Regions from separate parts of the Kitasatospora sp. NPDC097691 genome, predicted to be linked through region 2. Evidence: riboswitches for the same ligand, from Rfam matches in the RefSeq annotation. Region 2 holds a riboswitch; the other holds the start of a gene.
What was found. A riboswitch is a leader RNA that binds a small molecule or an ion and turns the genes downstream of it on or off. The one in region 2 is predicted to bind cobalamin.
Positions count from the first base shown of each region.

Region 1: it holds a riboswitch for cobalamin, as region 2 does, so the genes downstream of both, ABTY56_RS10675 (ribonucleoside-diphosphate reductase subunit alpha) here and ABTY56_RS29070 (cobalamin biosynthesis protein) in region 2, are expected to answer to the same signal.

Region 1 covers NZ_JBEORY010000011.1:52,427-55,828, reverse strand. The annotation lists gene ABTY56_RS10675 (ribonucleoside-diphosphate reductase subunit alpha) at 1-1,831, opposite strand, end outside; cobalamin riboswitch at 2,022-2,153, opposite strand; gene ABTY56_RS10670 (glycosyltransferase family 39 protein) at 2,227-3,402, opposite strand, start outside.
Region 2 covers NZ_JBEORY010000053.1:7,819-11,220, reverse strand. The annotation lists gene ABTY56_RS29080 (alpha/beta hydrolase) at 1-243, opposite strand, end outside; gene ABTY56_RS29075 (helix-turn-helix domain-containing protein) at 384-1,082, opposite strand; cobalamin riboswitch at 1,280-1,410, shown strand; gene ABTY56_RS29070 (cobalamin biosynthesis protein) at 1,564-2,550, shown strand; gene ABTY56_RS29065 (cobyric acid synthase) at 2,547-3,402, shown strand, end outside.

The DNA of each region.
Region 1 (3,402 bases), on a different contig from region 2:
GCAGCAGCGAGTTGCGCAGGCCGGTCTCGGCGATCCGGGCGCGCAGCGCCGTCCAGCGGTCGGCCCACTGCGGGGCGGCCGTCGGGAAGTGGTCGATGTGCAGCTCGCCGCGCGCGGCGCGGGTCTCGCCGTACGCCTCGTGGCGGCCCAGCTGCTCGGCCAGGTCGGCGGAGCGCTCGTACGCGGTGAGCATGATGCGCTCGGCGATGAGCGTGGACAGCCGCGCGGCCTCGGCGGAGTCGAAGTCGAGCCGCAGCTTGAAGAAGACGTCCTGCAGGCCCATCACGCCGAGGCCGACCGGGCGCCAGCGGGAGTTGGACGTCCCGGCCTCGGTGGTCGGGTAGAAGTTGATGTCCACCACGCGGTCGAGGAAGGTGACGGCGGTGCGGACGGTGGCGTCGAGGCGCTCCCAGTCCATCGCACCCAGCAGGTCGTCGGCCGAGGCGCCCGCGGCCACGTGCGCACCGAGGTTGACCGACCCCAGGTTGCAGACGGCGGTCTCGGAGTCGTCCGTGACCTCCAGGATCTCGGTGCACAGGTTGGAGGAGTGCACCGTGCGGCCCGGCAGCGCGGTCTGGTTGGCGGCGCGGTTGGAGGCGTCCTTGAAGGTCATCCAGCCGTTGCCGGTCTGCGCCAGGGTGCGCATCATGCGGGCGTAGAGGGTCTGCGCGGGGATGGTGCGGACGGCCTTGCCGGCCTGCTCGGCCTTGCGGTAGGCCTCGTCGAACTCCTCGCCCCACAGGTCGACCAGCTCGGGCACGTCGGCCGGGGAGAACAGCGACCAGTCCTGGTTGGCGTTGACCCGGCGCATGAACTCGTCCGGGATCCAGTGCGCCAGGTTGAGGTTGTGGGTGCGGCGGGCTTCCTCGCCGGTGTTGTCGCGGAGCTCCAGGAACTCCTCGATGTCGGCGTGCCAGGTCTCCAGGTAGACGCACGCGGCGCCCTTGCGGCGGCCGCCCTGGTTGACGGCGGCGACCGAGGAGTCGAGGGTGCGCAGGAACGGCACGATGCCGTTGGACTTGCCGTTGGTGCCGCGGATCAGGCTGCCGCGCGAGCGGATGCGCGAGTAGGACAGGCCGATGCCGCCGGCGTGCTTGGACAGGCGGGCGATCTGCGCGTAGCGGTTGTAGATCGAGTCCAGGTTGTCCAGCGGGGAGTCGAGCAGGTAGCAGCTCGACATCTGCGGGTGGCGGGTGCCGGAGTTGAAGAGCGTCGGCGAGGAGGTGAGGTACTCCAGGCGGCTCATCAGGCCGTACAGCTCGGCCACCTCGCGCACCGACTGCTCGTTGTCGCCGACCGCCAGGCCACAGGCGACGCGGAGCAGGAAGTGCTGCGGGGTCTCGACCACCTTGCGGGTGATCGGGTGGCGCAGCAGGTAGCGGGACTGCACGGTGCGCAGGCCGAAGTACTCGAAGCGGTCGTCGCCCGCGGCGTCGATCAGGGCGTCCAGCGCGGCGGCGTGCTTGGCGACGAAGTCCGCGGTGGTGTCGCCGATCAGGCCCTCGGCGTGGCCGACGGCGATCGAGGCGGAGAAGGACGTGGCGCCCTGGCTGTTCGCCTCGTCGACGATCTCCAGCGCCAGCAGGCGGGCGGCGAGCTTCGAGTACTGGGGGTCCTCGGCGATCATCGACGCGGCGGCGTCCACGGCCAGCCCGCGCAGCTCGGCGAAGTCCGAGCCGGCGTGGCGGCCGCGCAGCGCGGCGGCGGCGACATGGCCGGGGTCGACCTCGGGGAGGTCGACACTGCGGTCGGTGAGCAGCCGCAGCAGGGCGCCGCCGGGATCGGAGACCGTCCGGTCGGTGAAGGCGGTACCGGAGCCCTGGGCGGGCAGGGTGGCTGAGGCAGCGGTGGTCAAGGCGCTCTCTCCTGGCGGCGATCGGCGGCGGTGATCGGGGCCTCGGGCCGGTCGGGGCAGGGGAGCACGGCACGAACGCAAACGGCGTCGCGCGACGGTGTCTCCCCGGCCCGCCCGCGAGGCCCGGAGGTGTGGTTCTGGTGCTGGCGCGGCCTCTGCGGGAGGGCCGTGGCGCACGCCGCCGGCAGGTACTCGGACTCGCGGGGACAGCTGCTCCAGCCGCCCGCACACCGCTGCGGGGCAGTCCCGGATTCGCACCGGGTTCCCCTGCATCGACAGCAGGAGTGAGCATACATGTAGTGCCGCCGCCCTGCGGCGGCACCATATGTTGTGGCTGTCGTGTCGCGGGTGTGGGCGGGCCCTCCGGCCCGTCAGTGCTTGAGATAGACCTTGTACGTGCTCGAATCGCCGGTCGGCGAGGTGAATTGCGCCACCAGTCGGTACTGCCCGCCGGCTGCCAGCGCGGCGCTCAGGGCCCGGTCGGTGGCCCGTGGCGCGGTGCTGTCGAGGACGACCATGGTGAACCAGCCGTCGCGGATCGCGGCGACGCTCCCGTCGTCCCCGTGGTGCTGCACCCCGGCCGCGTCGCGGTACTCCGTGCCGGTGCGCGCGGAGACCCACTGCTCGGGCTCGCTGACCGCGCCGAGGTAGTACTCGGCCAGTCCGTCGACCTCGGTCAGGTAGCGCCCCTGGGGCACCGTGTGGACCCGCAGGACGGCCAGCAGGCGGCCGGAGTCGGGCCCGTTCTGGTAGCGCAGGGCGGACTGCTCCAGGCCGAGGGCGAGCACCGCGACCCAGACCAGGATGCCGAGCTGGGGGTGGCGGAAGTGGGCGCCGACCAGCCGGGTCAGGCCGACCCCGGCGAGCGGGGCGGCCAGCAGCATGCCGTAGCCGAGGTGGCGGAACAGCGCGCCGGAGGTGCCGGTCCACAGGTGGGCGGCCGGGACGAGCAGGGCGGTGGCGGTCAGCACGGTGCCGAGCAGGGCGCGGTGGCCGCGCGTGGTGGGAACGGTGTTCCGCTCGGGCGCGTCGTGCTCGTTCATCTGCTCGCGGCGGGCGTAGGCGATCGTGCCGGCCACCGCGAGGACGGTGAACAGGCCGCTCCACTGGACGGTGGAGAGCAGGATGGCGCGGGCCGAGCCGGGGGCGTTGCCGTGCGAGGGCGACCACCCGGCGACCTTGCCCAGCGTGCCGTACGGGAGCAGCAGGACGACGGTGCCGACGGCCGACAGCAGCGCGCGCAGGGCGGCCGGGCCCCACCGGCGGTGCGGACGGGCGGTGGCCAGCGCGAGGCCGACCAGGGCGGGCACGGCGAAGGCCGCGGAGTACGCGACGGCGCAGGCGAGCGCGGCGGCCGGGGCGGCGGTCAGGACCAGTGCCGGATGTCGCCGGGCGGTGAACACCGTGGCCCAGGCCGCGAGGGCGACCAGCAGCACGGCGAGGGACTCGGGGGCGGCGTAGAAGCCGACCACGACGGTGGACTGCAGGACGGCGTAGACGGCTATCGCGCAGATCGCGACCCGCTCGTTGAACAGCCGCCGGGTCAG
Region 2 (3,402 bases):
CTCGACGACGGCGTGGCCGTTGTCGCCCCACTCGACCGCCCAGCGGCCGGGACGCAGGCTCTCGGGGCCGCGGGTGAAGGTGACCCGCCCCGCGCCGAGGCTCCGGACCACGACCGGCCCGGCCTCCCGGACGGCGGTCACCGGGCGGACCATTCGCTCGGAAGCCCGACGGCCGATCACCAGGACGACGGCCCCGGTTCCGACGGCGGCGGCCGCCACGACGGCAGCGGTTCCCCAGCGCATATCGTTCCCCGCTCTGTTGGTCTCGGACCGGACGGTGTTCGTACACCAGTCCACCGGCGCCCCGCCCACCCGGCCACCGGACTGACCCGTCCGGGTCACGGCCCCCGGATCCGCTGTCGGAGGATCGACTGCCTCTCCTGCTACGAGTTCGGCCCGGTGGCGCTCGCGGTGGCGAGGAGGTGCCAGAAGCGGGGGGTGAGGGAGTCGGTGGCCGGGGGTGGGGCGGTGCGGGCGGTGGCGCCCCAATGGGTGGGGACGTGGTGTTCCTGGTGGAGGGCGGCGAGGGCCTCGGCGAGGGTGTCGGCGGGGGCGGGGACGATGCGGGCGAGGGCGCGGAGGTGGGGCTGCCAGCGGCCGGTGACGCACTGGCGGAGGAGGTGGTCGAGGGCCTCCCGGCGGCCGGTGGCCTCGACGAGTTCGGGCAGGTCGAGGCCGAGGACCTCGGCGAGGGCGCGGGTCTGCTCCTCGTCGCCGTCCCAGCGGTCGGTCAGTTCGGCCTGCCGGTAGGAGTCGAGGGTGGTGCCGGTGCGCTCGGCGACGGCCGCCTGGCCGAGTTCGCGGGCGACGCGGTGGTCGCGCAGCCGGACCGGGCGGGGGTCCATCAGCTGGGCGGCGGGGCACCAGAGGGCGCGGGCGAGGGCGATGAACTCCGGTTCGCTGGGCCGGAGCTCGCCGTCCTCCCAGGCGAGGACGTGGGCGGGCAGCAGCCGCACGCCGTGTGCGGCCAGGCCCTCGGCGACCTGCTCGGGGGTGAGGCCGAGGGCGGCCCGGTGGGCGCGGGCGGCCGCGGGTGAGAACGGCACCGGCGGCGGGGCGGCGGGGGGCTTTCTGCGACGCATGCCACCGAACGCTAGGCGCGGACCACGGCGCGGCCCCAGCAACCGAACCCACGAAGCGGCCGACCGGGGGGCGGTGCCGCGCTGGGCGATCCCACAGCTCGTCGGCCGGTGTCCCGTGTGACCAACCCCTCCGTGACCTCGGTTGACTCCCGGTTCGGCCGCGTGATGGGATCCTGGGGCCAATCGGAGGCATGGAGAGGAAGCCGGTGCGAGTCCGGCGCGGTCCCGCCACTGTCACCGGGGAGCACGCCCGGATTCTCGCCACGGCGGGCCGTCAGAAGCCGCTGGAAGGCCCCGGGGGTGCGTCCGACCCGGAAGCCAGGAGACTCTCGCCCCCGCTACGTCGATCCAGGGCGCGGACCCTGAGTGAGGACACGCACGCGATGCAGGCTGCCCCGCCCGGCCGGACCCCGAGCTGCCTTCCGCCGAGTTGTCTCCCGGTGAGTTGCCGCCCGGTGGGTTGCCTTCCGGCGTGCGGCCGGTGACCGTCCGTCCTGCCGCCGACCGCCCCTGGGGCCGAGCCGCCGCGTTCGCGGTGGGCGCCGTGGCGGGCTACGCCGCCGACGCCCGCTTCGCGGACCCGCGCCGGGGCCACCCGGTGGCCGTCTTCGGCAGCGCCGCCACCCGGCTGGAGCGGCGGCTGTGGCGCGACGACCGTACGGCCGGGGCCGGGTACACGGCGCTGTGCGTGGGCGCGGTCGCGGCGGGCGCGCTCGCCCTGGACCGTACCGTCGGCCGGCGCCCGCTGGGCCGGGCCGCGCTGGCGGCGGCCGCGACCTGGACCGTGCTCGGCGGCACCTCGCTGACCCGGGAGGCCCGCACCATCGGCCGCTCGCTGCGGCACGGCGACCTGCGGGCCGCGCGGGAGCGGCTGCCGCACCTGTGCGGGCGGGACCCGAGCGGGCTGGACGAGCAGCAGATCGCCCGCGCGGTGGTCGAGTCGGTGGCCGAGAACACCGCCGACGCCGTGGTGAACGCGCTCGCCTGGGGCGCCCTGGCGGGCACGCCCGGGCTGCTGGCCTTCCGCGCGGTGAACACCCTGGACGCCATGGTGGGCCACCGCTCGCCGCGCTACGCCCGGTTCGGCTGGGCCTCGGCCCGGCTGGACGACCTGGCGGGCTGGCCCGGCGCCCGGCTGACGGCCCTGCTGACGGTGGCCGCCGCCCCGCAGCCGCGGACGGCCTGGCGGGTCTGGCGGCGCGACGGCTCCTCGCACCCGAGCCCGAACGCCGGTCAGGCGGAGTCGGCGTTCGCCGGCGCGGTGGGCGTACGGCTGGGCGGGACGCTGCAGTACGGCGAGCGCGTCGAGCACCGGCCGGTGCTGGGCGCGGAGCTGCGGCCGGTGACGGTGGACGACATCGAACGGGCCTGCACGCTCTCCCAGCGGGTGGGCGCGCTGGCTCTGGGTACGACGGTCGCGGGGCACGTCCTGCTGCGCGCGCTCCGCGGGAAGAGGGGAAGGGCATGACGAACGCGCTGCTGGTCGCCGGGACGACCTCGGACGCGGGCAAGAGCGTGGTCACGGCCGGCATCTGCCGCTGGCTGGCCCGCCAGGGCGTGCGGGTCGCGCCGTTCAAGGCACAGAACATGTCGTTGAACTCCTTCGTCACCGCCGACGGCGCCGAGATCGGACGCGCCCAGGCGATGCAGGCGCAGGCCGCCCGGGTGGAGCCGGAGGCGGCGATGAACCCGGTGCTGCTGAAGCCCGGCGCGGACGGCCGCAGCCAGGTGGTGCTGCTGGGCAAGCCGGTCGCCGAGGTGGGCGCGCTGGACTACCGCGAGCGCAAGCCCGTCCTGCTGGAGCGCGCCCTGGAGTGCCTGGCCGATCTGCGCCGCCGCTACGAGGTGGTCGTCTGCGAGGGCGCAGGATCGCCCGCCGAGATCAACCTGCGTGACCGCGACATCGCCAACATGGGCCTGGCCACGGCCGCCGGGCTGCCGGTGGTGGTGGTCGGGGACATCGACCGGGGCGGCGTGTTCGCGGCGATGTACGGGACGCTGGCGCTGCTGTCGGCGGAGGACCAGCGGCACGTGGCGGGCTGGTTCGTCAACAAGTTCCGCGGCGACGCGCGGCTCCTCGCGCCCGGGCTGGAGATGCTGCACGAGCTGACCGGCCGTCCGGTGCTGGGCACCCTGCCGATGCTGCCCGGGCTGTGGCTGGACGCCGAGGACTCGCTGGACCTGTCGACCGTGGTGGACCGGGTCGACGGGCGCGGGCCGCTCGGGGCGGACGTGCTGCGGGTGGCCGTGGTGCGCTTCCCCCGGCTGTCCAACTTCACCGACGTGGACGCGCTGGCGCAGGAGCCCGGCGTCCTGGTGC